4 regions of the Bacillus sp. KICET-3 genome follow, and region 3 is predicted to be linked to each of the others. Evidence: predicted binding sites of a transcription regulator. Region 3 holds the regulator's gene; each other region holds the start of a gene.
What was found. The regulator Rex, encoded in region 3, represses fermentation and respiration genes when NADH is low (regulators of the CRP and FNR family bind a similar motif). The targets are predictions, from matches to a motif close to TTGTGAAATATTTCACAA.
Positions count from the first base shown of each region.

Region 1: arcA (arginine deiminase) is a predicted target of Rex. The motif match lies at 2,298-2,315, and genes of this name have one in related genera.
Region 2: pflB (formate C-acetyltransferase) is a predicted target of Rex. The motif match lies at 5,716-5,733, and genes of this name have one in related genera.
Region 4: R5H20_RS22265 (cytochrome ubiquinol oxidase subunit I) is a predicted target of Rex. The motif match lies at 4,340-4,357, and genes of this name have one in related genera.

Region 1 covers NZ_CP137345.1:4,387,533-4,395,579, reverse strand. Annotated here, with positions in the region: gene argF (ornithine carbamoyltransferase) at 1-945, opposite strand, end outside; gene arcA (arginine deiminase) at 974-2,209, opposite strand; gene argR (arginine repressor) at 2,493-2,933, opposite strand; guanidine-I (ykkC/yxkD leader) riboswitch at 3,096-3,201, shown strand; gene R5H20_RS22425 (YitT family protein) at 3,271-4,107, shown strand; gene R5H20_RS22420 (YfjD family protein) at 4,477-4,992, shown strand; gene R5H20_RS22415 (lipoteichoic acid synthase) at 5,295-7,214, shown strand; gene R5H20_RS22410 (YwqH-like family protein) at 7,415-7,843, shown strand; gene R5H20_RS22405 (ribonuclease YeeF family protein) at 7,895-8,047, shown strand, end outside.
Region 2 covers NZ_CP137345.1:2,408,429-2,416,475, forward strand. Annotated here, with positions in the region: partial or broken gene R5H20_RS12250 (glycoside hydrolase family 10 protein) at 10-1,161, opposite strand; gene R5H20_RS12255 (DHH family phosphoesterase) at 1,276-2,478, opposite strand; gene pflA (pyruvate formate-lyase-activating protein) at 2,589-3,353, opposite strand; gene pflB (formate C-acetyltransferase) at 3,414-5,639, opposite strand; gene dacB (D-alanyl-D-alanine carboxypeptidase/D-alanyl-D-alanine endopeptidase) at 5,936-7,420, opposite strand; gene R5H20_RS12275 (NAD(P)/FAD-dependent oxidoreductase) at 7,624-8,047, opposite strand, start outside.
Region 3 covers NZ_CP137345.1:704,435-712,481, reverse strand. Annotated here, with positions in the region: gene R5H20_RS03560 (YukJ family protein) at 1-64, shown strand, start outside; gene groL (chaperonin GroEL) at 181-1,812, opposite strand; gene groES (co-chaperone GroES) at 1,858-2,142, opposite strand; gene R5H20_RS03545 (CPBP family intramembrane glutamic endopeptidase) at 2,369-3,103, shown strand; gene R5H20_RS03540 (YdiK family protein) at 3,103-3,291, shown strand; gene tatC (twin-arginine translocase subunit TatC) at 3,342-4,109, opposite strand; gene tatA (twin-arginine translocase TatA/TatE family subunit) at 4,116-4,292, opposite strand; gene R5H20_RS03525 (redox-sensing transcriptional repressor Rex) at 4,314-4,961, opposite strand; gene moaC (cyclic pyranopterin monophosphate synthase MoaC) at 4,958-5,470, opposite strand; gene R5H20_RS03515 (ABC-F family ATP-binding cassette domain-containing protein) at 5,620-7,551, shown strand; gene tsaD (tRNA (adenosine(37)-N6)-threonylcarbamoyltransferase complex transferase subunit TsaD) at 7,795-8,047, opposite strand, start outside.
Region 4 covers NZ_CP137345.1:4,356,799-4,364,845, forward strand. Annotated here, with positions in the region: gene cydC (thiol reductant ABC exporter subunit CydC) at 1-168, opposite strand, end outside; gene cydD (thiol reductant ABC exporter subunit CydD) at 165-1,889, opposite strand; gene cydB (cytochrome d ubiquinol oxidase subunit II) at 1,889-2,905, opposite strand; gene R5H20_RS22265 (cytochrome ubiquinol oxidase subunit I) at 2,892-4,298, opposite strand; gene R5H20_RS22270 (fructosamine kinase family protein) at 4,673-5,542, opposite strand; gene R5H20_RS22275 (formate/nitrite transporter family protein) at 5,751-6,539, shown strand; gene R5H20_RS22280 (DUF1259 domain-containing protein) at 6,624-6,995, shown strand; gene R5H20_RS22285 (NAD-dependent malic enzyme) at 7,014-8,047, opposite strand, start outside.

The DNA of each region.
Region 1 (8,047 bases), 930 kb from region 3:
TTCATCAAATACTTTAGAATGTTTGCTGCGGAAGACTTCATCTGTTACTTCCATCTCTTTGAGGCCGTGCTCTTTATATACATTTTGTCCGTATGTTGTATGGAGATCGTGGAAAGCTGGCAGACAGTGAAGGAAGATGACCTCGTCATTTCCGGTTTTCTTGACCAGATCCATATTGACTTGATAAGGTTTCAGCAATTTAATGCGTTCAGCAAATTTGTCTTCTTCACCCATGGACACCCAGACATCTGTATACAGCGCGTCAGCTCCTGAGACCGCTTTATCTGTATCGCTTGTTACGGTCACCTTTCCTCCGGATTCTTTTGCGAAAGCCTCTGCCATTTCCACGATTTCTTGATCAGGGAAAAGGTCTTCAGGCGAGCAGATTCTGACATCCATGCCGACTTTCGCTCCGCCGATGAGCAGGCTGTTGGCAACATTGTTCCGGCCGTCGCCGATATAGGTCAGTTTGATGCCTTTCACACGTCCTGTGTGCTCCTTGATTGTCATGAAGTCGGCAAGCATTTGTGTTGGATGCCATAAATCGGTTAAGCCGTTCCATACCGGTACGCCTGAATGTTCGGCCAGCGACAGAACTTTTTCATGTTCAAAACCGCGGAATTCAATACCGTCAAACATCCGGCCGAGAACTTTTGCCGTATCTTCGATCGATTCTTTTTTGCCGAGCTGAATATCGTCTTTGCCAAGGTACTCAGGATGGGCGCCGAGGTCGATGCAGGCCGTTGTGAAGGCACAGCGCGTTCTGGTTGACGGTTTCTCAAATAACAAGGCGATGTTTTTGCCTTCTAAATAGCGATGTTTGATGCCTTGTGCTTTTTTGTCTTTTAATTCTTGGGCAAGATCGAGCAAATAAAGGATTTCCTCTTCTGAAAAGTCTTTTTCGGCTAAATAGCTTCTGCCTTTTAAATCGATTGTTTTCTCCATTTTGTTCTCTCTCCTTTTTCTAAAACGGCTATTTGATATCTTCACGGTAAAGCGGCATGCTCATGCAGCGCGGGCCTCCGCGTCCTCTTGAAAGCTCTCCGCTCGGGATTTCGATGACTTTGATGCCCTGCGCTCTCAAGCAGGCGTTGGAAATGTAATTTCGGTCATAAGTGACCACAACACCTGGAGCGATGGCGAGGGTATTGGAGCCGTCGTTCCACTGTTCGCGGGCTGAAGCGATTTCATCTCCGTCTCCGCAGAAAATCAGGTTCACATCTGAAAGGCCGAGCGTTTTTTTCAGGACCTCAAGCAGATTGTGCTCTTCAGTAATATGAATGTCTTCATCGGTTTCTCCTCGTTCAAGGATAAAGATCCGCATGTCTCCTTCAGGACCTTGAATTGCCGGATGGATCGTGAATTGATCGCGGTCAACCATCGTAAATACAGTATCTAAGTGCATAAAGGCTCTGGTTTTTGGAATTTCTACGGCCAGTACCCGGCGAATTTGGTTTTGGCGTTTCAATAAATTTCGGCCGAGGCGTTCAATTGCCTGGGCGGACGTACGTTCTGAGACGCCGATTGCCACCGTTTCCTCATTAAGTACAAGCTCGTCTCCGCCTTCGATATTGAAGCTGGAATCGCGATCAAGCCAGATCGGAATATCCAGGCCTTTAAATCGCGGATGGTGCTGCACGATATAGCGCATAAACAGCGACTCTCTCCGGCGGGCTGGTTCCTTCATTCTATTGATGGTTAGTCCGTTGCCGATTGCGGCTGCCGGGTCTCTTGTGAAATAAAGGTTTGGCATTGGATCGAGATAGAATGGATAAGGATCCTCCATCAACTCATGCAAGTTGGTGCGCGTCCCTTTTTCCAATTCATTTTTTCGAATGCCGCTCATGACATGTTCGATCATTGAACTGGTATCCATCGAAAGTAAGTATTCGTTTAATTTCTCATAAGCCCCGTGTATGTCTGCTTTGCTTTCAGACAAAAGATCGCTGATAAACTGCTTGCGGACGGCTGCGTCCTCCAGTGCTTCGGCTGTCAGCTGCTCTAAATAAAGAACCTCCACTCCTTGTTGTTTTAGTGCTTCTGCAAATTGGTCATGTTCCTGTTGAACGGCTGTCAAATAAGGAATATCGTCAAACAGAAGCCGTCCAAGATACTCGGGTGTGAGATTTTCCAATTCCCGCCCGGGCCGCTTCAGCATGACGGTTTTCAGATTGCCGATTTCTGAGTAAACGTGTATCGGTGTCGTCATGATCATCCCGCCTCCTAAGCTCTTTTTTACTACATGTTCAGCTTAAAGCAGCGGGAGAAGAAGCGCTGTGAGAGCGCTAACAGCAAGAATGAGAACTATTTCACATATTTTTTGATGAAGCAAAAGCAAAAATGAATAAATATGATAATTTGAAAATGAACGGCTGTCAGGACAATAAAAAAAACGTATAAATTCTGTATATTTTTTAAGGGGATTTATTTTTGAACAATGTTTGAACATGAAAAAGCCGGCCCTCCAGCGGGACCGGCTATTGCAAACGGCTTCAGCACAAATTCTCACAAAAGGACTGCGCCGTTTCGGGAGATTCAGAGATCACCAGACAGGTATCATTGCCGCAAATGCAGCCCAGCATCTCGGGCCGTCCAAGCTGATCAAGCAGAACCCCGATCGCATGGGCATTTCCGGGCATCGTCTTAATGATGACCATGTTTCCGGAGCGGGTGACCTGTAAGACGACATCTGACATTTTCTCCTTTAGTATTTTTGTGGTGTTAAGTGATAAAGTAGGGTTTGTAAGATAGACAAGTCTTCCATTTTCATTGCTTTGTTTGACAAGGCACATCTCTTTTATATCCCTTGAAATGGTAGATTGAGAAGCGGTTACACCGCGGCTCTTCAGCAGGCTGACTAATTGTTCCTGCGTTTCAACGGGATGTTCGAGTATGGTTTGTCTAATGATCCATTGCCGTTTCTGTTTATCCATCGGAGCGCCTCCCTCAGGCAAGCACGTATATTTTTATTATAGAACGTTTTTTTGTTTATACATGGAAGCTATTTTACAGAAAATCAAATCTTTTATGGGGTTGATAGGCTTCTGAAATTCACTTATAATGCTTGAAGATGACAAATTGATAGAACGAAAGAAAAAGTGGTTTTCTAGGGTTCCGCAGATGCCCCGCATTTGGCCTGGTCCGAGAGAAAACACATAACGATAAATCGTTATGACACGGTGGGATAAAAGCCCAGGAGTTTATGCTCTTTATAGAGCGCTCTCCTGGGTTTTTATTGTGATGATCAATCTTTGAAAAGGAGCTGGTGATATGAAAAAGAAAGTCATTGATATCGTTCTGATCATCGTAGGAGCATTTTTCTTTGCATTGGCTGTTAATCTGTTTGCGATACCGAATGATCTGGGAGAAGGGGGCGTTACCGGGATCACGCTCATTTTGTATTATCTGTTTGAATGGTCCCCAGGCATAACAAACTTTGTGCTGAACGGGATTCTTCTGATCATCGGCTATCGGTTTTTGGATAAAAAAACAACGGTGTATACGATCATCGCGGTAGCGGCCAATTCATTTTTTCTTCATGTGACGGAAGAGTGGGTCATCCCTTCTGAGGAAGTGATCATCAGCTCGATTTTTGCCGGCGTATTTGCCGGTGTCGGCATCGGCATGATCATCCGCGTCGGGGGAACGACCGCCGGTTCGGCGATCCTTGCCAGAATCGCGAATAAATACTTTGACTGGAACATCAGCTATGCTTTATTAATGATTGATTTGGTTGTCGTATTCAGTTCCTACTTTATCATTGGGGCCGAAAAGCTGATGTTTACGATCGTCATGCTTTACATTGCCACAAAGGTGATGGATTTTATCATTGAAGGGCTCAATACGAAAAAAGCGATTACGATTATTTCTGAGCATAAAAATGAAATCGCCGCGCAAGTGAACACGCTGATGGACAGGGGGGTTACGGTCTTATCGGGCCGCGGCCATTATACGGGCGATTCTAAAGAGATTTTATATATCGTCATCAATAAGCAGGAGCTGTCCATGCTGAAAAAGATTATTCGCAGCACAGACAAAAAAGCCTTTGTCATCATCCATGACGTCAGGGATGTGTTTGGCGAGGGGTTTGTTGATATATCGAAATAGCGGGGAGGGCTGCCGGATGTGACCGGCGGCCTTTTTGAATGGGGGCTTATCATATGGCGCAACCGATCCATTACATAAAAAGAAGTAGTGGCTTATCTTTCTTCTCCCTCACATTGTAAATTTAAGCAAAATTTAAGCTTGAAGGAGATAAAACTCATACTTTAGTAGGATTTGGCGCATTTTCTAGATGATTATAATGAATAAAAATGGCCTGTGTTAAGAAGTGAAAATAGTTGTGTGAAAGCGCTGAAGAAAAATAAAAGCAGCCGCCTATAAAGCAAGAATCAAAATGGCAAACCGCTATTCCGCTTCTTGAAAGGGGAAGGGAGGTCTTCACATTTGGATGGATTGATAGAAGTAAGGGGCAAAATGTTTTTCAGATGTTGGCTGTTTCTCGCTACATTTGGATTCGGGGCTGCAAGTCTGTGGCTGTTTTATATGGGAATGACATTTCAAACAAAATATTATCTTTTGGCCATACCTGCGGGCCTTTTTTTCAGCCTTTTTTTCTTCACCCTGTTTTTAATCGTTTTCCCCGCGTTCACGAAAAAAGGAAACGTTATCTTCAATATTATAGAAGGAGAAAACGGCCGGCTGTTCTCAGGCAAGAAATCGGTCGATATCAAGGACATGAAAAGCATCAGAATGGATTGGCACCGATACAGCCTGAAAGGCATCTTTTTAATGGATGTGCTGATCCGGACCAGGGAAAACCGGATGGTGCGCATTCCGACTTACAACATTCTTCCGGAACCGGCTTTTTATAAAGCGGTTGAGCTTCACATCCTCCCGCATATGACAGAAGAAGCCCGGCAGGATTGGATCGGCCAGTTTACGGATGCGCAGAGAAACGCTTATCTGAAAGAGTTTGATAAAGATAGATAGCTATCCCCCGGTTTGGCCGGGCCGCATCATATATTTCTATTCATAACGAAGTCGCCAAAGCATATCATAGAATCTGAAAATAAAAAGCCTTCATATAAAATGAAATGTCTTGTGAAACCTTTTGAGGAATAAATCCGTCATACTAATGGCAATGTAATGCGCCTGTATCAGGCCGGGAGCTGTAGCGTTTAAGAAAACAATGTTTGTTTTTCCTATTTTATGTTATTGTAGAACTAGTTTGCTTTGATGTGACCGCTTGCCGGAACAGAAAAAGACTAAAATGTTAAAAGGTAGAGGTTATCATGAAAAAAATATTCTCTCATAAGCTAAGCTTTTTTTTGTTAGCTGTTATTTTGGTATGGGCGAAAACCTATGCTTCTTACTTAATGGAATTTAACTTAGGCGTGAAGGGAACCACGCAGCAGATTCTCTTATTTATCAATCCATTCAGCTTTACCATTGTGTTTCTCGGTTTGGCTTTATTTGCAAAGGGAAGGCGCGCGGCGATATGGATTATTGTCCTTGACGCCGTGATGACGTTTGTATTATATGCAAACATTTTGTTCTACCGTTTCTTTGATGACTTTTTGACTTTTGCAAACCTGAAACAAGCCGGAAACCTTGGCAATATGTCGGACGGCGTGTTTGCCATCATGTCTTTTCACGACATCATCTATGTCATTGACTTGATTATTCTGATTGCGCTGTGTGTGCGCATGCCGGAACTGAAGGCTTCACAACTGAAGAAAAGATGGGCCGCTGTCGTCGTTCTGGCGGGTGTTCTTTTGTTTTATATCAACCTGTCAGTCGCTGAAAAAGACCGTCCGGAGCTGCTGACAAGAACGTTTGACCGCAACTATATCGTCAAATATTTAGGGCCTTACAATTACACGATCTATGACGGCGTTCAGGCGGCTCAGAATGCGACGCAAAAGGCGTATGCAAGCAGCGATGATTTGACGAGCGTCATCAACTACACAAACTCCCATTACGCGAAGCCGAATGACAAGTACTTCGGCGCCGCGAAAGGAAAGAATATTATTAAGATCCATTTGGAAAGCTTCCAGTCGTTTTTGATAGATTACAAGCTGAATGGAAAAGAAGTAACGCCGTTTTTGAATAAATTGGCGCATGGCGAAGAAGACACGATGTACTTCGACAACTTTTTCCATCAGACTGGACAGGGCAAAACGGCTGATGCCGAGCTGATGATGGATAATAGTCTTTTCGGGCTTCCGGAAGGTACGGCATTCGTAACAAAAGGACAAAATACGTATCAGTCCCTGCCGGCGATTCTAAACCAAAAAGAAGGCTATACGAGCGCCGTCCTGCACGGCGATTATAAATCTTTCTGGAACAGGGATCAGGTGTACAAGCAGATCGGCTATGATAAGTTCTTCGACGCCAGCTCTTATGACATGTCTGAAGACAACCTTGTCAACCTCGGTTTGAAAGATAAGCCGTTCTTTGAAGAGTCCATCCCGATGCTGAAATCGCTGAAACAGCCGTTTTATGCGCATTTGCTTACGCTGACGAACCATTATCCGTTCATCCTGGATGAAAAAGACGCCACCCTTGAAAAAGGGACGACCGGAGATGATACGGTTGACGGCTACTTCCAAACGGCCCGCTATCTTGATGAAGCACTGGAACAGTTCTTCAAAGACTTGAAAAAAGCGGGGCTGTATGATGATTCAGTAATCGTAATATACGGGGATCACAACGGAATTTCCGAAAACCACAACCGTGCGATGAAAGAAGTTTTGGGCAAAGAGATTACACCATATCAAAACGCAATGAATCAGCGGGTGCCGCTTATGATTCGCGTGCCTGGTAAAAAAGGCGGAGTCAATCATACGTTTGGCGGAGAAACCGACGTCATGCCGACACTGCTTCACCTCCAAGGAATCGATAACAAAAACTATATCAACTTTGGAACAGATCTCTTTTCAAAAGATCATGACCAAACGGTCGCTTTCAGAAACGGCAACTATGTAACGCCGAAATACACAGTGATCGACTCGACGGTGTATGATACAAAAACAGGTAAAGAATTAAAACCGAACAAAGAAACAGAAAACCTGAAAAAACAGGTGTCTGAACAGCTGAACCTGTCTGACCAGGTTCTCTACAAAGATTTGCTGCGCTTCCATAAGCTTTCGGACTTTAGGCCTGTTGATCCGTCAAAATATCATTATGGAAAAGAAAAAGCCAACGAATAAACCAGACAACGCCTGACGCTTTATTAGCCGTCAGGCGTTTTTTAAGTTTTGGTTTTAAAAAGAGTATATTTTCCTATTCATCTCTGTTACTTTCAGACTTATAATTTAAATTATGGAAAAAGGCCTACGGATGCATTTTTTGGAATTTTCGAAATTATCCTTTTGTCTCTCATTTTGAATAATCAAGAGGTGACGGTTCAATGAGCTATTCAGATATGTTAGATCGAATACATTCGGCTATTTCCAGTCAATCAGCCGATCTGGAAGAAAAGATATCAAGGCTCAAGCGGGCGAAAAGCAAAATAGAAGCGGAACAAAATACATCGATGGAGGAAATCAAAAACATTAAGAAACCTGAGCTGGGTTCTTCATGGAAAGGAAGCCGCTCGGAGAAATTTAATGATGCCAGAGATGAAGCATACAATGAGATGGAAAACATCATAGCGGATGATTATGAAAGCTATAAATCCAGAATCCAGTCCAAGATCGTGCTGCTGGAAATAGAGCAGGGCGCTTTATCGGCCGCGAAGGGCCTCGCGCATACCGCAGACCAGCTGCTGGCCAAAGGAGAGGAAGCCCTCGACGAATTAGGCAGCACGATCGGCGATCTAACGCGCCGCTTGTTTTAGGGCCAGTGTGCATATTTTAATAGAAAAAATTAAAGAAAGGGCTTATGGCCGATGAAGATCTATGAAGCAAAAACCTTGATCTCCGCAATGGAAGAACGCTCAAAACAATATCAAAGTTTAAAAGAGCAAATCACTGATTTAAAAAAGCAGTTTCACGCTGTTGTGAATCTGGGAGGCGATTTCCAGGGGGAAGGCGCGGAAGCC
Region 2 (8,047 bases), 1.7 Mb from region 3:
TTCCCGCTTTGAATTGAGCCAGGGCATTTCGGGAATCAGAGCGGGGGTGCGGTACAGGTCACTCGTCAGCCTGTCTTTGACGCCGAGCGGGTTGCGGTTTAAATCCTTCAGGCTGAAATGAATGCTTCCTGACACATGCGATGTGCGGTTTAAGGCGATCTGCCTTGGGTATTCTTCGGGATCGGACCAGGCCGGATCAGAGTTGTTATTGATTTTATAGGCTGCTTGTCCAATATATAAATGAACGGGGCGGTTATTGACTTCATTCTTCCACCAGTCGACTAAGATGTCATAGGCTGCCGGGGCAAAACCGATGCTCCAGTAAATTTGCGGGGCAATGTAATCGAGGTATCCTTTTTGAATCCATTCTCTCGTATCTGCGTAAAGATCGTCATAATTGGTCATTCCTGCTGTCGTGTTCGATCCTGTCGGGTCATCTGCTTTGTTCCGCCAGACGCCGAACGGACTAATTCCGAATTTGACATTCGGTTTTTGTTTTTTAATAGCGCTGTTGATCTGTTTAACGAGCTGGTTGACGTTGTCTCTCCGCCAATCCTCAATATTGGCAAAGCGGTCTTTTCCGTATTGTTCATACGTATCAAAGTCGGGGAATTCTTTGCCCGCTATCTTATACGGGTAAAAATAGTCATCCATGTGAACAGCGTCTATGTCATAGTTTTTGACGACTTCCTCTATTCCTTTGACGATAAAATCCTGCGCTTTTGGAATGCCGGGATTGTAGAACAGCTGGCTTCCGTAGGCGACAACCCAGTCCGGATGCTTTCTCGCCGGATGATCTGCTGACAGCCTGTTCAAATCGGTATGATTCATCGTGATTCGATAAGGGTTGAACCATGCGTGAAATTCGAGATCTCTCCGGTGCGCTTCTTCAAGCAAAAAACAAAGCGGATCATATCCCGGGTCTTTTCCTTGGACCCCTGTTAAATATTCAGACCATGGTCCGTATGCGGAAGGATAAAAGGCGTCAGCCGTCGGTTTGATCTGAACGACGACAGCGTTCATTCCCATCTCTGTCACATCATTCAGCAGCTTCAGGTACTCCTCTTTCTGCTGCTCCACTGTGAGGCCCTTTTGCGAAGGCCAGTCGATGTTTGTGACAGTGGCGATCCACACCGCCCGGAATTCCCTTGATTGGCTGTTTTCGCACATCACGTTCATGAGCATCCACCCCTTTTAGAAAAATTCTGAACTTTCTGTTATTATATGTCAAAACGGTGCATTTGTATAGGATAACAGGCTAAGACTTTTTGTGTCTTAGCCTGTTGTATGAAGATGGTCTTTGACGTGCTGCATCAGAAATTGGACAAATGGCTCATCCCTGACAAGCCAAGCCGCATAATTCCGCTTGATAAACCGCTCGGCTTCTTGAAAGGAAGCAAAGGTTTCGTGCTGTATGACCCCGTTCAATTGAATGTTCCAGCCGTTTTCGGCCGGAAAGAGGAAAAATTGATCCTCTTCTCTGTTTGCATAAAGCGATCCGTTTTCAGATTCTTTCAGATTATATATGTTTCTGAAAGCGTCGGCTCTAAGCGGTTCAATCGGAAACGGCTCTTGCACGAACAGCCTGAACACTTCGTCTGTCAGCGGGCATCCGGCTGCTTTGGCATGGCCTCCTCCGCCGAATGTGCCGGCGATCTCTGAAACGTCTGTTTCATCATGAATGGTGCGAAGGCTCACCTTTTTACCGCCCATATTCAAGATCGCAATATAATCAAGGTGGGGATATTCCTTCCCCAGCTCGTTTCCGACTTCTGAATGATAGTTTTCGGCATAGACGATTCCGACACAGTGCCCGTGAATAAAGGTCTGTACGATTTCCCGCTTTTTCCTGCGAATGTACCGTTCGATTTTTTCTTCTTCCATATCGAGAATTTTTTCCTCGAATTCGTCAAAAGAAAATTCGCCGTTCTCTTTCAGGCGCCGGAGCATTTTTTCTTCAAATTCATCGATGGACACCATAAAAAACAGGTCATTCAGCCGCTTCGCCTGAAGTGCGCCGGCTTCTTCCCATTGCCATGTGTCATAAAGCCGGACGAGCTCGACAAACTGATCCATCGCTTTCGTTTTCTCGATCAGGCCGTTTTCAGCCAAGTATTCATAAAAAAGAGAAGTGGCTGAGGCGAGTCTTCCGTCTTCATATTCGACTTTTACCATTCCCCATGGGTATTCGTTCAAATGGAGCGCTGTTTTATGGTGATCGATGAGTTTGACCTGTCCGCCTGCTTCGGCATATTCATTCAGCCTGTTTTCATTTTCTTGATGAACGGATAAATCCGTGATAAATAAACCGCCCTTTTTTTTTCCTTTGTCTTTCGCTCTGTCTAAAAACCGTTCAACCTGGACATCCAGGCCTGTGACGGAGTTGTAGCGTACCTCCACCTGCTCGCCAAAGGCCGCCTTTGCGATGATTCCGCAGCCGACTCCGTCCAGGTCATTATGAGAATACAAATGATACATCATGCTGTCCACCCTGCTTATGTTTATTGTTTTTATAGCCTGCCGTTTTTATATAGGGAAGCAGGTTTCACTTCCAACATCTGTTTTACTATTGTAAAAAGGCGGCGTTTTTATGCAAGTGTTTCGGTAAACGGCTTCCTGAAGTTTACATGAGCAGTCAAACATCTGTATGCATGTTCAATCCGTTCTTCATCGGGAGGTTCGACCTCTTTTAATGGGTATTCAAGTCCAAGCGCTTCCCATTTGTAGACACCGAGCTTGTGGTATGGGAGGACTTCAACCTTTTCGACGTTTGAAAGGCCTCCGATAAACGTTCCGAGCCGGTTCAAATCGTCATCAATATCCGTGATGCCGGGAACAAGGACATGGCGGATCCAGACAGGGATATGATGATCGCTGAGGAATTCGGCGAACTCCAAAATATGATCATTCGGCATTCCGGTTAGTTTCATATGCTTTTTACGGTCGATTTGTTTTACATCCAGCAAAACGAGATCGGTATATTGGATCAATTCGCTGATCTGCTCCTGGAATGCGTCTGCCTTGGAATAGCATCCGCCCGAAGAATCAAGCGCCGTATGAATGCCGTGTTTTTTGCAGGCCTTGAACAGTTCGATCAAAAACGGCAGCTGTAAAAGCGGTTCTCCCCCGCTCACTGTTATCCCGCCTCCGGAAGATTTCATATACGGGAGATAGGATTGGATATCATCGACGATTTCAGAAACGGACATTTGTTTTCCTGTTCCGATTTCCCAGGTATCCGCATTATGGCAAAACTGGCAGCGCAATATACAGCCCTGCATAAAGACGACATAGCGAATACCCGGCCCATCGACCGTGCCAAATGTTTCAATCGAATGGATGCGACCGTGCATCATGTGGATCACCCCTTGTGATGGGAGCGGAGCGCCGAAGGACGCCCCGCATGATTGATGTTACATGGTTTCATGGAATGTGCGGCTGATGACGTCTAACTGCTGTTCTTTTGTCAGCTTAATGAAGTTCACCGCATAGCCTGATACGCGAATGGTTAATTGCGGATACTCCTCTGGATGTTCCATCGCATCCAACAATGTTTCCCTGTTGAATACGTTAACATTTAAGTGATGGCCCGCTTTTTCGGCATATCCGTCAAGAATGCTTGATAAATTGGCAGCGCGGCTTGCTTCATCTTTGCCGAGAGCTTTCGGGATGATGGAAAACGTGTTCGAAATTCCGTCCAACGCATAGCTGTAAGGAAGTTTTGCCACTGATGAAAGGGAAGCAAGCGTACCTTTTGTATCGCGTCCGTGCATCGGGTTTGCTCCCGGGGCAAATGGTTCACCCGCCCGGCGGCCGTCTGGCGTATTTCCGGTTTTCTTCCCGTATACGACATTTGATGTAATCGTTAATATGGACATTGTCGGCATGGATTTCCGGTATGTCTGGTGTTTGCGCAGCTTTTTCATAAATCTTTCAACAATGTCGACAGCGATGGCGTCCACGCGGTCGTCATTATTTCCGTATTTCGGGAAATCGCCTTCTGTTTCAAAATCAACGGCAATGCCATTTTCATCCCTGACCGCTTTCACTTTTGCATATTTAATAGCGCTTAACGAGTCAGCGACAACGCTCAATCCCGCGATTCCAGTCGCCATTGTGCGAAGAATTTCAGTGTCATGGAGCGCCATTTCCGCCCTTTCATAACAATATTTATCATGCATATAATGGATGATGTTCAGCGTGTTGATATACAGCCCTGCAAGCCATTCCATCGTTTGATCAAACTTATGCATGACTTCATCATAATCCAAAATGTCTGAGGCGACTGGCGGCATTTCCGGTCCGACCTGCATCTTATGCTTTTCGTCTTTTCCGCCGTTAATCGCATAAAGAAGCGCTTTCGCCAAGTTGGCGCGTGCTCCGAAAAACTGCATTTGTTTGCCGATTGCCATTGCTGATACACAGCAAGCGATACCGTAATCATCACCATATTCGGGACGCATGATATCATCATTTTCATACTGGATCGAGCTCGTTTTTATGGACATTTTGGCGCAGTATTGTTTAAAGCCATCAGGAAGTCTGACAGACCAAAGTACGGTCAAGTTCGGTTCAGGTGCAGGACCCAGATTGTCCAACGTATGAAGGAATCTGAACGAGTTTTTTGTGACAAGAGCGCGGCCGTCTTGTGCCATTCCTCCGATTGATTCTGTTACCCATGTCGGGTCGCCGCTGAACAATTCATTGTATTCCGGCGTACGGGCGAATTTTACTAAGCGGAGCTTCATGACGAAATGATCGACAAGCTCTTGTGCCTCCTCCTCTGTCAGCACCCCATTCTGCAAATCTCTTTCAATATAAATATCCAGGAACGTTGAGACGCGGCCAAGGCTCATCGCGGCTCCATTTTGCTCTTTAATGGCGGCCAAATATCCGAAGTACAGCCATTGAAACGCTTCTTTCGCATTTGCAGCCGGCTGTGAAATGTCAAAGCCGTATCCTGCGGCCATCTCTTTCAATTCTTTCAATGCCCGAATTTGCTCTGACAGCTCTTCGCGCAGCCTGATGTTTTCTTCAGACATGATGTTTGATGTGCCGGCTGCATCTTTTTTCTTTTCGCTGATTAAGAAATCCACACCATAAAGAGCGACCCGGCGGTAGTCGCCGATGATGCGTCCGCGTCCGTATGCATCGGGAAGACCTGTAATGATTCCGACCTTGCGGGCCAGCTTCATTTCATCTGTATAGGCGTCAAATACACCTTGGTTATGCGTTTTGCGGTAGTCTGTAAAAATTCTTTCGACTTCCGGATTTAAATCAAATCCGTATGATTGGCAGGCTTGCTTTGCCATGCGAATGCCGCCGAATGGCTGAAGGGAGCGTTTGAATGGCTCATCTGTCTGAACGCCGACCACTTTTTCCAGGTCTTGATTTAAATAGCCGGGTCCATGCGATGTGACGGTTGATACGATTTCCGTATCCATGTCAAGAACACCGCCGTTTTCACGCTCTTTTTTCGATAACTCCATGACTTGATCCCATAATGCAGTTGTCGCTTCGGTTGGAGGCTGCAGAAACGATTCGTCGCCTTCATAAGGCTGAAAGTTATTCAGAATGAAATCCCGTACGTTTACTTCTTTTTGCCATACATTTGTGGTGAAGCCTTTCCATTGTTCCATCTCGTCCACCTCTTTTTTTAATCATTTTTATAACAGCTGTTACATATATATCTTATGATCTGTAGAACAGGTTTGAATGTGAAAAAAGTCACAAGTATGTGAAATTCTTAACAAAGTTCGTAGAACTTACACAAATTGAAGATGCAGCCCTTAGAAAACAAATTCATGATTGAATCTGTATTATAATAAAAGAAGAAAAAGTCAAAACTGTTATATATAAATCAAAATACCGAAAAACGGCGCGTTGTCTCCATTTAGGACAAGAAAAACACCCGCTTCTTAAGAAACGGGTGCTGTCATTGGGCGGCTAATACCTCGGCGATTTTGTCTTCGATATCTTTTCCTTTCTCATCATCAAGCAGCTGATTTAAAATGACAGAGAAAATCAACGTTTCTCCGCTTTTTGTATCAACATAGCCGGATAATGAACTGACGGTCGACAGCGAGCCTGTCTTTGCCTTTACTTTACCTTTGAGGGCCGGATTTTTCATACGGTTGCGCAATGTTCCGCCGGCCATTCTGTCACTTTCGCCGGCAACCGGCAGTGAATGCAGAAAAACGGAAAACCATTTTTTATCCTGAACGGAAAATAACAGATTTGTGATCTGATGTGCGGAGATGAGATTGATATGGGAGATTCCCGAACCGTCTCTCAGGAGGATGGCGTCTGGATCAACGGCAAACCTCGGAAGCGTTTCTTTTAAAACGCCAAGCCCTTTCTCCCAGCTCCCTTCTTCTTTAACCGTCCTTCCCATCTCCTTGACCAATGTTTCGGCATGGCCGTTGTTGCTGAGCTTCATAAACGGCACCATCAGCTCTGAAAGCGGCATGGATTGATGGGTTGTGACACGGTGCGCGTTTTGCGGCGAGACGCCGGTTTTTGTTTTTCCGAGCACTTTGATGCCGTGCCGCTTGAGCGCCTGCTTAAACAAATCAAGAGCATAGCCGGTCGGTTCCCAAACAGCGATCCATTCCCTGACTCTTGATGTTTCCATCGGGATCGTGCCTTTGATATTGATCGTATTTGTGCCATGCTCCCTTGCGATTGTGATCTCTTTTTTTCCGTCGGCGGGGACGGTTTCGGCATGGTTGGCGATGTTTACATATGCCGTTTTTGGAGATACCGTAACCTTTGGTTTTTGCCCGGTTTTTCCGCCAGGGTTCACCTCGATGATCACTGTGCCTGCATCATAATCTTCATTTGGCGATGCGGTTAATGCGGAAATCTGTGCTCCGTAATATGTATGTTCATCGCTCCAGGATATATCTGGCGAATAGCGGACATCGTCATACCAAGTATCATCCCCGACAAGGTTTCCGCGGATCTGCCTGATTCCTTTTTGACGGATGCTTTTAGCCAGCTTATCAAAATCCTCTGTTAACAGTGTGGGATCGCCTTTTCCTTTTAAGTAGAGATTCCCTTCGACCTTTTTCCCTTGGACAGGCCCGTCAGCCAGCACCTCTGTTGTAAAAGAATAATCTTCGCCAAGCACAGAAAGAGCAGCGGCGGCGGTCAAAAGCTTCAGATTGGATGCGGGTCTCATTCTGACGTCTCCCATATGGCTGTATACGACCTTTCCGGTGTCCGCCGATCTGACGCTGATTCCCGCAAGCGCTCCTTTTAAGTCAGGCTCATTTTTTAATATCCGGTCAAGTTCGGCGGCAAGGCCGTCGTTCTTTTCAGTCGCATGGACGGCAGCCTCTTCTCCAACTGTGTGGGACGCAATCCCCAGAACGAATATTATCATGATGCACAGGCAAAGCTTTACGGTTTTGGACATTCAGTTCCCCCCTTCCGCTCATGTTTTAATACTTTATTGCAAAAAGGGGCGGGATATACTTCGAAAATTGTGTAGTGTGGGCATTTGAAGCTGACTGGAACAACAGTAAACTAAAAAATTCAAAATATTTCATTTCCCCGTCAAATTTACGGCATAAAAAAGCACCACTTATAGTTTACACTATAAGTAGTGCTGGAATTTTATTAGTAAGCCAGGCTGAATAGACCTTTAATATGGCTTAGGTAGCGCACGTTGCTTGCCTCTTTCATTAAGGAAGCAGGAAGTCCTTTCAGGGCTGTTGAGTTAGCGCCGATGATCGCAACTGCATCTTTGCGGCCAAGGCTTGCAAGCGTACCTGAGTTGACAGGGCTGAATGTTTCAAGAGATTTGTTTTCTAAGTATGCGTATAGGTTGTAGCCGATCAGTTCGCCCATTTGCCATGCAATTTGTGCTGTCGGCGGATATGGACGGCCGTCCGGACCAAAGACGACAGCGCTGTCTCCGGCAACGAACACATCTTCATGTGAAGTAGATTGAAGGAATTCGTTCACAGTCGCGCGTCCGCGGTTGACTTCAAGGCCTGATTCGCCGACAAGAGGATTTCCTTGTACGCCGCCAGTCCAAACA
Region 3 (8,047 bases):
GGATCAAAATGGAGATCCGATCAGGTTTTGTGCGTTTACAGAACCTGATAAAGAGTTTGAATGAAATTGCCCCCTTCTCGATGAGGAGGGGGTAAACATGTCCAAAACTTTTGTCCGGCGGTCGGCGGAATAAAAGGAAAAACCCCTTGATTACTCAAGGGGTTTTAGTTGCGGGTGGGCTTACATCATTCCGCCCATGCCGCCCATGCCGCCCATGTCAGGCATGCCGCCGCCTTTGTTTTCTTCAGGCTTGTCGGCAACAACTGCTTCAGTTGTCAAGAACATAGCCGCTACAGATGCAGCGTTTTGCAGAGCTGAGCGCGTTACTTTTGTAGGGTCTACGATACCTTTTTCGATCATGTTGACCCATTCGCCTGTTGCAGCGTTGTAGCCGATGCCGATTTCTTCGCCTTTCAGGCGCTCAACGATGACAGATCCTTCAAGACCAGCATTGTGCGCGATTTGACGGATCGGCTCTTCAAGAGCGCGAAGAACGATGTTCACACCAGTCAATTCGTCGCCTTCTGCGTCGATTGCAGCTACTTTGTTGTATACGTTGACAAGAGCTGTACCACCGCCGGATACGATTCCTTCTTCTACCGCAGCGCGAGTAGAGTTGAGGGCGTCTTCGATGCGAAGTTTGCGTTCTTTCAGTTCTGTCTCAGTCGCTGCGCCGACTTTGATGACAGCTACGCCGCCTGCAAGTTTCGCAAGGCGCTCTTGTAATTTTTCTTTATCGAATTCAGATGTTGTTTCTTCAACTTGAGCGCGGATTTGGTTGACGCGTGCTGCGATTTGTTCTGCTTCTCCGGCGCCTTCAACGATTGTCGTGTTTTCTTTTGTAACGACGACTTTAGAAGCGCGTCCCAATTGGCTGATTTGAGTTGATTTAAGGTCAAGGCCTAAATCTTCTGTGATCACTTCAGCACCTGTCAGGATAGAGATGTCTTCAAGCATCGCTTTGCGGCGGTCACCGAATCCAGGAGCTTTAACAGCCACTGCGTTGAATGTTCCGCGGAGCTTGTTGACAACAAGTGTTGCAAGAGCTTCACCTTCAACGTCTTCAGCGATCAGAAGCAATGGTTTGCCTTGCTGAACGACTTGCTCAAGCACTGGAAGGATTTCTTGAATGTTTGTGATTTTTTTGTCAGTGACCAGGATGTACGGGTTGTCAAGAACCGCTTCCATCTTATCGGAGTCAGTCACCATGTAAGGAGACGCATATCCGCGGTCGAACTGCATACCTTCAACAACTTCAAGCTCTGTTGTGAATCCTTTTGATTCTTCGATTGTGATGACGCCATCGTTTCCGACGCGTTCCATTGCTTCTGCGATCAGGCTTCCGACTTCTTCATCGGCAGCAGAGATAGAAGCAACCTGTGCGATAGACTCTTTGCCTTCGATCGGTTTAGAGATTTCTTTCAGGTTTTCAACCGCAACGGCAACAGCCTGCTCGATTCCTTTGCGCACACCGACAGGGTTGGCGCCGGCTGTTACGTTTTTAAGGCCTTCGCGAATCATTGCTTGAGCCAGAACAGTCGCAGTTGTCGTACCGTCACCGGCAACATCGTTCGTTTTGCTGGCAACTTCAGCAACAAGTTTGGCACCCATGTTTTCGAAAGCATCTTCAAGCTCGATTTCTTTCGCGATTGTTACACCGTCGTTTGTGATTAATGGAGAACCGAATTTTTTCTCAAGAACGACGTTGCGTCCTTTAGGTCCCAACGTTACCTTTACAGCATCCGCCAATGCATCTACACCGCGCAGCATTGAACGGCGGGCTTCTTCGCTAAACTTAATATCTTTTGCCATGTTATTCGAACCTCCTCAGGATTGTTTAAAGATTTTATTTATGTCTTAGCCGATAACAGCTAAAATGTCGCTTTCACGCAAGATTAAGTAGTCAGTACCTTCATATTTCACTTCGGTACCTGCATATTTTGAGAAGATGATGCGGTCGCCTGTTTTGACTTCTAATGCAACGCGCTCTCCGCTCTCTAACACACGGCCTGAACCGGCAGCAACCACTTTACCCTCTTGGGGTTTTTCTTTTGCGGAGTCAGGAAGTACGATTCCGCTAGCAGTTTTTTCTTCAGACTCAACGAGCTCAATGACAACGCGATCACCTAATGGCTTTAACAATGAAACAACCTCCTCAATATTTTCATATGTAATTTTAGCACTCGCACTCAGTGAGTGCTAACACAATTCTTATAATAAAGAATCTCCAGGGCAATTTCAAGTGATAAGGTTAAAAATTTTTTGCGCTTACATATTTCCCGTTATCCTTCCCGCCCAATAATTTGAATGGAGTGTGTTACAATAAACATAGTCTGCTTTAGATCTTTAGAAAAGGAGTACATACGGCTTGAGAAAACAATACTGGTTTATTATTTTGACATACGTGCTCATGCAATTGTCGTCCGTTGTCGGTCTGCCGCTGCTTTATTTTCTTGGCGTCGGAAAGGGGCAGCCACCCGCCGAAACTCAGCTCACACTCGTCGGAGTATGGTCTGTCATCGCCTTTACACTATGTCTTGTGATCGTGCTGTTGATTTTAAGGACCGCTCCAAAAACAACGCTTCGAAACGCCCCGAAAGCATCGATCGGTGTCTCTATCGCCTGGGCGGTCCTCGGCGTTTTTCTCGCGCTTTTTGCCCAATCGATTGCCGCCGCGATCGAAATGAAACTGTTCGGTGTAAATCCCGAATCGGAAAATACACAAAGAATCATGGATATCATTCATGCATTGCCGCTCATGATGTTTGTTTCATCTGTATTCGGTCCTATTCTGGAGGAAATCATTTTCAGAAAGATCATTTTTGGGGCATTTTATGAAAAAACAAATTTCTTTATCGCCGCTTTAATCAGTTCCATTTTATTCTCGGTTGTCCACCTGGATTTCTCACACCTTTTAATCTATACGGCAATGGGCTTCACATTCGCGTTTTTATACGTCAGGACAAACCGGATCATCGTACCGATCTTCGCCCATGTCGCCATGAATACGCTTGTCGTCATTATCCAGACTTTCCAGGGGCCTATTGAAGAATATTTGGAACGAGCCGAAAAAATGCAAATGATTATTGGAGGATTTTTATGATAAGAAGCCCGAAATTTTGGGGATTGATTTATTTTTTGACCGGTGTGCTGTTTACGTATCTGGCAGCTACCACTCCGGGGAATATGTGGTCGTTCTACACGATTCTTCTCATGCTTTTCGCTGCTTACAACATCAGCATTTCCTTTAAAATGTTCGCCCTTTCAAGCAGGTTGAAAAGAAAAAAATAAAACAACTCGTTTTAAAGATAAGAGCCATTCTCGTAAAGAGAGATGGCTCTTTATTTCTGCAGAAATGCCTGGTTTTCCTCCCGAATTGCATTTTTTTGCGCCTGCCGGTAGGCGATTCGCGAAATCACGATGCTGATCTCATAAAGAATTAATAAAGGCACTGAAACCATTAAATGAGACAACAGCTCCGGCGGAGTGATAACCGCCGCAATGACGAACAGAACAAAGTAGGCATACTTTCTGATCTTTGACAAAAACATTGGCGTCACCAAGCCGAGCCTTGTCACAAACATAACCACCACAGGCATCTGAAACAATAAACCGAAAGGAAGCGTCAGCTGCAGAAGAAATTGAAAATATTCGTACACTCCGATGACTTGATTCACATTGAGATCATCGGATAAGTTCATCATAAAATCAACGACAAACGGAAACAAAATAAAGTAAGAAAAGGCAATGCCGCCTAAAAAGAGAATAATCGATACAGGAATATAGCTTAGCGTCACTTTGCGTTCTTTTTCATACAGCCCCGGGCTGATAAACGCCCACAGCTGATACAAAATGAGCGGCGAGGTCATGACAGCGCCGATGATGAAAGCGAACTGCATGTATACCAGCAAAGGGTCCGTCAGTTTAAACGCATTGAGCGTAAGCAGTTTGGCTTCCTCCGTCTGCTGCAGATAAATAATGATCGGCTTTGCAAGAAAGAAGCCCGCCATGACAAAAACGGCAAAAAAGAAGGCAGTGAACATGAGCCGTCTTCGCAATTCTTTAATATGTTCCAACAGCGACATTTCTTTTCCCTTCATCAATGTCATCCCATCCTACTGATCTTCTTTCTTTTTGTCGTTATCGTCATCCGCCAGACCTTTTGTCGCGTTTTTAAACTCCCGTAATGTATTGCCTGCTGCTCTTCCCAGTTCAGGAAGTTTTTTCGGACCGAAAATCAAAATCGCCAAAATAACGATTAAAATAAAGCTTCCAGGACCGATTGTCGGCATATAAAAGCCTCCCCCTTTCCGTCATTTTTCTTCCGTCATTGAATAATGCTTCAGAAAATACACCAATGACTGAAGTTCAACCGCTAAATCTATATGATGAATTCGAATGTGTTCCGGCACATTCAAACGGGCCGGCGTAAAATTGAGAATACCTTTGATACCGAGCGCAACAAGCCTGTCCGTAATCGATTGGGCGGCATGGGCCGGGACCGTCAAAATGGCGACGGGGATGTCATCTGTCAAATGCTCTTCAAGTTTATTCAGGTCGTATACGGGAACGCCTCCGACTTCTGTTCCGATTTTGCTTTCATTGACATCAAAAGCAATCGCAATTTTCGTGTTGTTGTTTTTAATGAAATTGTAATGGAGAAAGGCTGTTCCTAAATTTCCTACACCGATGAGCGTTACGTTTGTCATTTCATCCTGATCGAGCGTCTTTCTGAAAAAGGACAGCAAATAATTCACATTATAGCCATAGCCTTTTTTGCCGAGAGCTCCAAAATATGAAAAGTCCCTGCGAATTGTAGCAGAATCAACTTTTACGGCATCGCTCAGCTCAGCAGACGAAACACGCTGCTTTCCTGATGCATGAAGGTTTTTTAAAAAACGATAATATAACGGCAGCCGTTTCGCTGTCGCTTGCGGAATTTTTGAATGATCCAAGTTCATAACCGATCCTCCATGTTTACTTCAGCTTTTTCCCTTTTATAGTCGCCGTTTTTCCCGCCCGTCTTTTCTGCAAGATAGGTCGGGCCTATCACCATTCCCTTATCCGCCGCCTTGCACATGTCATAAACAGTCAGGGCGCATACGGAAGCTGACGTTAACGCTTCCATTTCCACACCTGTACTCCCTTTTGTCTTGACTTTTGCCTGAATATGCAGGATGCTGTTCTGTTCTTTTTCTTCCCATCGAAAGGCGATATCGACTCCCTTAAGGGCAATCGGATGGCACATCGGGATGATGGCGGACGTTTGCTTCGCCGCCATGATTCCGGCTACCTGGGCCACCGCCAGCACATCGCCTTTCCCCATTTCCTGGTTCTTGATTTTTGCATGCACGTCTCTTGTCATGGACACGCTTGAGAGAGCCACAGCAGTTCGGACTGAAGCTTCCTTTTCGCTTATATCAACCATTTTGGCTCTGCCTTGTTCATTAAAGTGTGTAAATTGGTTCATGATAAAAACTCTCCTTATAAAGATCATACACTATTTTTTTCAATCTGTCTTTTTCTTTTGGTTAAAATCTTCCAGACTTCACTTAATTGTTTGCTGACTGCTATCTGATAGGCTACACTTAAAATAGCAAACAAGAGGTGAAATAGATCATGATGATTTTACAAGTCAATCAGCTCTCAAAATCGTTTGGGGCCGATTCCATTTTAACGAATATAAAGCTTGAAGTCAGATCACGGGACCGGATTGCGATCGTCGGCCGCAACGGAGCCGGAAAATCGACTTTTTTAAAAATTATCGCCGGCCGCCTGTCTTATGAAAAAGGGGACATCATTAAGCCGAAGGATTTAACCATCGGCTATCTTGATCAGCATTCAGGACTTGATTCCGAGCTGACGATTAAAGAGGAATTGCTTTCGGTCTTTGATCATTTGAAAACGATGGAAACCGTGATGCGCTCGATTGAAGAGGAAATGGCGCATGCTGATCCGGACAAGCTGGAATCTTTAATGAAAACGTACGATAGACTCCAGCAGACGTTTAAAGACAAAGGCGGCTATCAATATGAAGCTGACGTCAGATCTGTGATCCACGGAATGGGATTCGCCGGACACGGCGATTCCGCGCGCGTGCAGGATTTAAGCGGCGGACAAAAAACGAGGCTCGCACTCGGAAAAATGCTTTTGACAAAGCCTGATCTGCTGATTCTTGATGAACCGACAAACCACCTGGACATCGACACGCTCACATGGCTGGAACAATATTTGCAAAACTACAGCGGCGCCATTCTGATCGTCTCCCATGACAGGTACTTTCTTGATAAGGTCGTCACCCAAGTATATGAGATTTCCCGCACCCAGAGCAAAAAATACATCGGAAACTACAGCTCATATCTTACATTAAAAGCGGAACACCTTGAAAGAGAGACCAAGCTGTATGAAAAGCAGCAGGATGAAATCGCCAAGCTCCAGGACTTCGTTGACCGCAACCTGGCAAGGGCCTCAACGACAAAGCGCGCCCAAAGCAGAAGAAAACAGCTCGAGCGGATGGAAGTCATGACAAAACCGCTCGGCGATGAAAAATCAGCCAACTTCCGCTTTGAGATTTCGCGGCAAAGCGGAAATGACGTTTTACGCGTCGAAGATCTGACGGTCAGCTATCAAGATCAGCCTCCGCTCCTCCGTTCGCTCAATTTTCATATTACACGCGGGGAAAGCGTGGCGCTTGTCGGCCCTAACGGTATCGGAAAATCGACGCTGTTAAAAACGCTGATACAGAAGCTGAAGCCTGCCGCCGGAACGATCACAACGGGCTCACATGTCTTGATCGGCTATTACGATCAGGAACAGGCTGAATTGACTTCGTCAAAACGCGTCATTGACGAGCTGTGGGATGAGTATCCAGAGATGAATGAGAAAGATATTAGAACATGCCTGGGAAATTTTCTATTCTCCGGAGATGATGTGCTAAAACCGGTTCACGCCCTGAGCGGGGGTGAAAAAGCCCGGCTCGCGCTCGCCAAGCTGATGCTTCAAAAAGCCAATTTTCTCATTCTTGATGAGCCGACAAACCATCTGGACTTAGACAGCAAGGAAGTATTGGAAAACGCTTTGATTGACTATCCCGGAACGATTCTATTTGTGTCTCATGACCGTTATTTTATCAACCGCATCGCAACAAAAGTATTTGAGCTCTCCCCTGAAAAGGTGGAAGAATATTTAGGGGACTACGATTATTACACAGAAAAAAAGGCGCAGCAGCTTGAGCTCGAAGAACTGGAAAAGCAAAAAACGCAAGAACGGCGAAAAACCGCTTCAGAAAAAGAGGCCGGAGCAAAACGCAGCTATGAGGAAGAAAAAGAATGGAAAAGGAAAGAACGCCAGCGCCAGCGCCGCATTGAAGAAATAGAAACACGGATCACGGCCATTGAAGACCAAATCGAAAAAAATGAAGAATTGCTTTGCGAGCCTGAAGTATTTCAAGATCATGAAAAAGTGCAGGAGATCAACTTCGAAAATGAACATCTGAATGACGAGCTGGAACAGTTATTATCCGAATGGGAAGCACTTTCTACAAATGAATAAATACCGAAAACCACTTCATTCTTTGAAGTGGTTTTTTATCCACAACACAAATCCTTTATTTAAAGGGAAGAAAGCGATTTACCCACAATATCCACACCATTTCTAATATTTATGCACATTATTAACAGGTAAAAAAGCTCTATATAATAGGTTTTCTAGATGTTATTCACAGTCCTGTGGATACATGTTAACAATTTGTTTATAACTTTATATGTACTAAAAAACCTCACAGCTGTGAGGTTTTCAAAAGGATGTCAGCTCCAAGCCGGGCTGGCCGTTCATATCATATTTTCCCCTGATTCCTTTTTCAAAAGCAACGGTTCCTGCGGCTGCAATCATCGCCGCATTATCCGTGCACAGAGAGAGCGGCGGTATCAGCAGCTCGATATCCGGATATGCGGAGAACGTCTCTTCAAGGGCTGTTCTAAGTCCTTTATTTGCCGCTACTCCGCCGGCAAGCAACACTTGTTTGACACCATAGGCTTTAGCGGCGCGC
Region 4 (8,047 bases), 960 kb from region 3:
GATCATTAAAACATTCTCCGGCCGCGTTGCCGCTTTTGAAATCAAATAGCCTGATGTATACATAAGAAAAGCGGCGGAACATACCGTCAGTCCGCCAAGTAAAACCACAATGATCAACAGTTTTCTATTTTTCTTCATATACGGCAGTATCCACTGTTCCTTTTTCATGATGCACCTCCAAACGACTGCGCCTCAACAAGGCCGTAGTAGACGCCGCGTTTTTCGATCAATTGTTGATGCGTTCCGGTTTCCGCCACTTTCCCATCCTTCAGCACGATGATTTCATCCATATCCGGCATCCAGTGCAGCCGGTGGGTCGCGATAAAGACAAGCTTGTCCTCAAACAGCTCCAGCATCGTTTCTTTTATTTCGTATTCTGTTTCAATATCCAGGTGTGCCGTCGGTTCATCCAACAGAAGAATCGGACGGTTTCCGAGGAAAGCCCTGGCTATGGCAGTCCGCTGCGCCTGCCCGCCGCTCAGCGCTCTTCCGCCTTCGCCTATCCGTTCATCAACGCCGGACGGAAGTTCAGCAATCAGCTGCGTCAGTCCGGCTGCCGCTGCTGCCTGTGCCACTTCTTCTGAAGATGCATCAGGATGATAAAAACGGATATTGGCGCTCAGTGTGTCTGGAAAAATATACGGATGCTGCGGAATATAGATAAGCTGCCGCTGCCAGCTCTCCGCCTGCAGGTGGGTTCTTTCCGCCCCGCCGACTTCGATCGTTCCGCCGGCCGTTTGCAAAAAGCCGCCCAGCACATCGATCAGCGTAGACTTCCCTGCTCCGCTTTCACCGATGATGCCGATTTTTTTCTTTCCTTTAAACGAAAGCGAGATATCTGTTAAGGATTGGCTTTCCCCTTCCTCATGCTGTACAGAGACGTTTTTTAATTGCAGTTGATCCTCATCAGACCATACACCAAGCTCAAGCGGCTCCTCCTCTTGAAAAGCGGGTGCATCCAAAATGTTCTTGATCGCTTTTCCCGCTTCCTGTCCGTTCAATGTTGCATGATAATCGTTGCCGACCTCGCGCACAGGCAGAAAAAACTCGGGAGCCAAAATGAGTATCGTAAGAGCCGGGCCGAGTGTTATATGCCCTTCTACAAGTCCCAATCCGAGAAACACAGCCACAGTCGCAACGGACAGCATCGTAAAAAAATCAAGGGCAAACGATGACAGAAAAGCGATTTTGAGCGTACTCATCGTCGCCTTCAGATATCTTTCGCTCACCTTAAAAATATTGTTCTCATGTGAACGGCTTAAACCTAAAAACTTCAATGTTTCCAGTCCGCGAAGCGAGTCTGTAAAATGATTGGATAGCACCTGGTAGCTTTTCCACTGCCGGTCGGCTTTTCTTTTAGCGGCATACCCGAGCAGAATCATAAACGCAATCAAAATCGGCATCGTCACAATTAAGACCGTTGCCGACGATTTGTCTTTGAAAAAGACATAACATACAATTGCAGCCGGGATTACAGCCATGCTGACCATCTTCGGAAGAAACAGCTCCAGATAGCGGCGGAACTGGGCAATGCCTTCCATGGCGAGCGTGACCACATGCCCTGTCCCCTTTTGTCTTGCAAGCAGCGGTCCGGATTGAAAAAGCTTTTCCAGAAAGCTTTTCCGCATATCAGCCCCGGTCTTTGCGGCGTAATGATAAACCGCCCGCTGCTTTACAAGCGTGATCGCATGGCGAAGCAGAAACGCCGCAAGAAAGAAGGTGAGCAACGAATACAGCGCATCGATTCGTTCGCCGTTAAAAAGGCGGGTCACCGCCTCCGCAAGCCACTCCGCCTGCATGATGATCGCGGCGCCCTGCATCAAGGTCAGCATGGTCAGCACCGCGAGAATCCGTTTCATTCCTTTATATTGAAAGAGATCTTTTCCCATTAATAAATCATAGGCTCCTTACTGCTGACTCGTTTCCGGAACACATAGTAGCTCCAGATTTGGTAGCCCAGCACAAATGGCAGCAATGTCAGCGCGACAATCGTCATGACTTTTAACGAATAGTCGCCTGAGGAAGCATTATAGATCGTCAAGTCATATGCGCTTTTCACAGAGCTGATCATGACGCGCGGAAACAGCGCCGTAAAAATCGTGCCCACTGTGAGTGCGATCCCCGCTCCCGTCATGGCAAACGTCCAGCCGTCGCGTTTTTGTTTCATAAACATGATGGCAAGCACATAGCAGACGACAATCAAAGCGGCAAGCGGAATCGTCACCTGGCCGCGGCCTGTGAACAGATCGGTTTCAAAAATGGACAGCGCAACAAAAGCAGCGAGCGCGGCCAAAACGGCGAAAATAACTTTTCCGGCCAGCTGTCTCGCACGGTCACGCAAGTCCGCCTCCGTTCTAAGGGTAATGAATATCAGGCCGTGCAGCAGGCATAAAAGCGTGACTGTGACCCCGCCGGTGACCGAATAGACATTCACATAATCTGTGAAGCCGGCGTGAATATTCATCTCGGCGTCTATCGGCATCCCCCGTAAAATGCTGGTGAATAAAACGCCGAACAAAAACGGCGGCAAAAGGCTTCCGAAAAACACGACCCAATCCCACGTCTTCGTCCATTTCGCCGTTTCCACTTTTCCTCTGAACTCAAAAGCGACACCCCGTCCAATCAAGGCAAGCAGCACAAACACGAACGGGATATAATATCCGCTGAACATCGTCGCATACCAATTTGGAAAAGCGGCGAAAATCGCCCCGCCGCCGGTCAGCAGCCAGACTTCATTCGCATCCCAGAAAGGGCCGATCGTATTGATCATCACCCGCCGTTCAAGCTCATTCCGCCCGAGAAACCGGGTCGCCATTCCGACTCCGAAATCGAAGCCTTCGAGAAAGAAAAAACCTATGAACAACACCGCGACTAATATAAACCAGAGCTCATTAAGAGATACCATGGTAAACCTCCTGATCAAACGGGTCTGTCGAAACGGGCGCCTCATGATGATGGTCATGATGCCCAGCCCCTTTTTTAATCTCACGGACAAACAGATAGACAAGGACCAGCGCCAAAATGAGATAAATCGCAGTGAACGCAATCACCGAGAACAGAAGCATTCCCGCTGAAACATTCGGTGAAACAGATTGAGCGGTTGTCAATATTCCAAAAACCGTCCACGGCTGCCGTCCGATCTCTGTCATAATCCATCCCGCCGTGTTGGCGATGAACGGAAATGCGATCAGTCCGACCATCACCCGCAAAAACCATTTGCTAGTCTCAAGCTTTTTGCGGAAGCTGAGGAAAAGTCCGGTCAAAGCCGCAATGATCATGAGGATTCCCGCGCCTGCCATAATCCTGAAGCTCCAAAATGTCGTTTTTACCGGCGGAATATAGTTTCCTTCCCCATATTTTTTTTCATATTGTTTTTGCAATGTTTTCATCCCCGGAACATCGCCGCTGAATTTTTTATAAGCCAGATAGCTCAGCGCATAAGGAATGCTGATTTCAGACTTGTTTTCCTGCTTGTCCGAGTCAATATTGGCAAGCATCGTCCATGCGGCAGGGTCTCCGCTGTCATCCCAAAGCGCTTCGCTTGCAGCCATTTTCATCGGCTGGCTCTTCATCAGATGCTGTGCCTGTTCATGACCGCTGAAGGCAACGCCGATTCCTGAAACGAGCGCTACAATCATGGCGATCTGAAAAGACTTTTTAAAAAAGGCCATTTCCTGCTTTTTCAGCATTTTGTACGCACTCACACCGGCGATAAAAAACGCCCCCGTGGCAAGCGCGCCGAAAATGACGTGCGGAAATTCCACCCACAGCTGCGGGTTTTTAATAATCGCAAAGAAATCGGTCATCTCCGCCCGGCCGTTTTTAATCGCAAAGCCGACAGGCTCCTGCATAAACGAGTTGGCGGCTAAAATCCAAAATGCAGACAGCATCGTACCGATCGACACAAGCCAGATGGAGAGCAAATGAACCTTCTTCGGAAGGCGGTCCCAGCCGAATATCCATAAACCGATGAAGGTCGATTCCATAAAAAAGGCCAAAAGGGCCTCAACAGCCAGCGGGGCTCCGAATACGTCGCCGACAAAGCGCGAATATTCAGACCAGTTCATCCCAAACTGAAACTCCTGTAAAATCCCGGTGACGACACCGACGGCAAAGTTAATTAAGAATAAGTGCCCCCAAAATTTCGCCATCGTCCGGTAAACGTCTTTTTTCTTTACAACGTAAAGGGTTTCCATCAAAGCAACCATAAAGACAAGTCCGATTGACATCGGAACAAAGATAAAGTGAAAGATTGTTGTTGAAGCGAATTGAAACCGGGCTAAGATTAATTCGTTCATTCCCTGCTACCTCCATTTGATCAAAAATCATGCTTCTCCATTTGTTCAGCACTTCACAATAATGCTCTTACAGGTGACGCTTTGAGATGCCCAAAGCCGTCTGCTCTCAAAATAATACAATAGACTTATAAAACAACATAAAGACTACTTATATAAGTAATTTACACCGTTTGATTATAGAAAAAAAGATCTAATTACCTAAAAAATGGATCATTTTGTGACCAAACCTTGACTAAAAACCAAACTTTTTTTGACAACAAATAGGTTTTATTTACCATGATGTTGAGCAAAAGCCCGTTCCATCAACTAAAAAACACCCTTGAAAGGGTGTTTGTTCTGTCACAAAATCGATATTTTTGCCTTTGGACTGTCACTTATCCGATATACTGTTTGACAATTCTTTCGGTATGAGCCAAATAGCTCTCACCAAAGGAATTCAAATGCATATAAACATAAAACAGCTGATATAAAGGCCAGATGTCGCGATTGAGCGCTTCTCCCGACGCTTCCTCATAAGCGCGGTAAAACCGTTCAGTAAAACCGCCGAACAATGCGGTCATCGCCAAATCCATCTGGCAGTCCCCATATAATACGGCCGGGTCGATAAGATATGGGGAACCGTCCCCGCCTGTCATCCAATTGCCTCCCCAAAGATCTCCATGCAGCACGGATGAGCGGGGGTTGTCCGGAAGCCAGCGTCCGATCGACTCTGCAAGCCTGATATGCTTCTCCGCCTGTCTTTCATTCAAAAAACCTTTTTCACAAGCGAGTTTGATTTGCGTAAGCAGCCTTTTCTCCCGGTAATAGGTATTCCAGCTGTCATATCTGCCGTTTTCCTGCTGGAATGTACCGATATAATTATTATGCGCCAAACCGTAATACGGCTTTTTCGTCCGGTGCATGCCGGCCAGCTGGACGCCAAGCTTTTCCTCAGCCTGAAAAGAGAGTGTGCTTTTGATATAGGAGAGAACCAGAAAACGCCCGGCATCGCTTTTTCCGTTGTACGCCAACACTTCCGGCACCTTCACGGCGTTTGTTTGTTTCAGCTCTGCAAGTCCCATGGCCTCTTTTTCAAAAAAATCGGCCGGCACTCCATGATTGACTTTGATGAACAAGCGGGTTTCATCTGTTTCTACAAGGAAAGAGCGGTTGATGTCGCCGCCTCCCACTTCTTTTATTCTTCGAACCGCCAAATTCCCGGTTGATGATTCCACCGCTTGATCAATGATTTTCTGCAGATCCATTCCATCACCCCCTCCCTCACTTTATACAAAAAAGCCGCAGAAATGAAAAGCGTTCAATAGGCCCCGAAACCAAAACGATTCTCATACCTATGGATGATATTTCCTTATCTTTGTTCACATAAAAGCCACACATCTTGTGAAATATTTCACAATACCCTGCTATACTTATTCCGTAATCATAGATCCTTTCTTGATGGTGGTGAAAAACATGGAAACCAAATCACTCATTTTAGTAGAAGAGCTCGCATTGAAAAAGCGCAGCATCTTTATGCAAAGTCCGCTCCGCTATCTTTTGCGGTCTATGCTGGCAAGCATGTTCATCGGATTTGGCGTTATTGTCGCATTTAAAACGGGGAACTTTTTTTATCTTGAACAGTCTCCGTTCACATATCCAATCGCAGCGGTCACTTTTGGGGGAGCCATTATTCTTATTGTTTATGGCGGGGGAGATTTATTCACGGGAAATACATTTTATTATACATTTGCGGCGCTTCGCAAAAAGATGCGCTGGTTTGATGTTTTAAGGCTGTGGATCTTCAGTTATGCGGGAAATATAATGGGAGCCGTCTTGTTCGCAGGTCTTATTTTTTCAACCGGCTTATTTAAAGACCCGTCCGTCAACAGCTTTCTGCTGAATGCAGCCGATCATAAAATGAATACGCCGATGCCGGAATTGTTTTTCAGAGCGATTCTTTGCAATTGGCTCGTCTGTCTTGCCTTTTTTATTCCGATGTCTCAAAAAGGCGACGGTGCAAAAATGTTCTCCATGATGCTGTTTGTTTTTTGTTTCTTTATTTCCGGATATGAGCACAGCATCGCCAACATGGCCACTTTCGCCGTCGCTTTGGTGACCGAACATCCGGACACCATCTCTATTTACGGCGCTGTTCACAATTTAATTCCCGTAACATTGGGAAATCTGGTCGGCGGCGGATTTATGATGGGCTTTATGTATTACTATGCGAACGAGCCCGGCGCGAAAGAAATCATCAAATAGCGCCTGCTTCCATTTATAAAAGTATCATGAAAAGATGACGCGGTTCATAAAATCATACTACTTTTAAAATGGAGGCTGTATGATATGCAAAGTTTTCAAACGCTCTGCCGGCAATTTGGACAAATATTGAATGGAGAGGCGAAAGTGGAACACGGCGTTTGTTCCGTCAGTGTAAACCGGAATTTAAACGTCACCATTCAGGGGAGGCCGAGCCGGGGAGTCGGGATGGAAGAGGTCATGTTTGAGTCGCTTGATCAAAACGGCGTCGCCTTAAATATGGCGGAAGAAATTCCGCTTTTCACGAAAAAGCTCGCCGATCAAGGCCTGATCATCAGCGCATTGCACAATCATTGGATTTTTACCAAACCGAATCTGCTGTATATTCATTTTCAATCTGTTGAACCGCCATTACAATTTGCAAGAAAAACGGCTGCTGCCTTATCTGTATTGCGATAAAGCGGCAGCCGTTTGCATTTATTTCTTACTTGAAAGCGCGGCTCTTTCCACAGCTTCAGCGACGATCGCATGAACATCTGGATTCAGCGGATCAGGTACCAGATCGCCCTGCTTTGTACAGGAGGCAATTGCCTCGGCTGCGGCAACAAGCATCGGATGGGTGATCGATTCAGCCCCTGCATGTAAGGCGCCTCTGAAAATGCCGGGGAATCCAAGAACATTGTTGACAGACCGGCCGTCCGCGGCATAGGCGGCACCTGCCTGAAGCGCTTCTTCAGGCTCAATCTCAGGCTTCGGATTGGACAGTGCCAAAATCACCTGGCCTGAGCGGACCCATTTTTTATTGATCAGTCCGGGCACGCCTGTCGTCGCAATGATAATATCACAGCTTTCCATGAGCTCCTCAATGTTTTCAGCGGCATGACCGCCGTAATTCTCCAAGCGGGCCATCGCTTCCATTGATTTATCCGTTCCGATTACCCGTTTTACTCCGTAAGCCATAAACATTCGGCAGATGGCGACGCCGGCAGCGCCAAGACCGATTTGGCCGACATGGGCCTGCTTCAGGTCGACACCTGCGCTTTTTGCGGCTGAAATCGCCGCCGCCAGTGTAACAACGGCAGTACCATGCTGATCATCATGCATCACCGGGATATTCAGCTGCTCTTTCAGGCGCTCCTCGATTTCAAAGCAATGCGGAGAGCCGATATCTTCGAGTAGAATACCATTAAATCCGGGTGCGATGTTCTTCACCGTTTGGACGATTTCGTCGGGATTTTTCGTATCAAGCAGAATCGGGATGCCGCTGATTCCGGCCAGCTGATCAAACAGTGCGGCTTTCCCTTCCATAACCGGCATTCCGGCAACCGGACCGATATCTCCCAAGCCGAGAATGGCGGTTCCATCCGTCACGATGGCGACCGTATTGCCGATTCCGGTGTAGATTTTTGCTTTTTGCGGCTCTTCCTTAATAATTTCGCATACGTTGGCGACCCCTGGTGTATATACCCGTCTCAGGTCAGCGAGCGACCGGATCGGCATTTTGCTTTTCA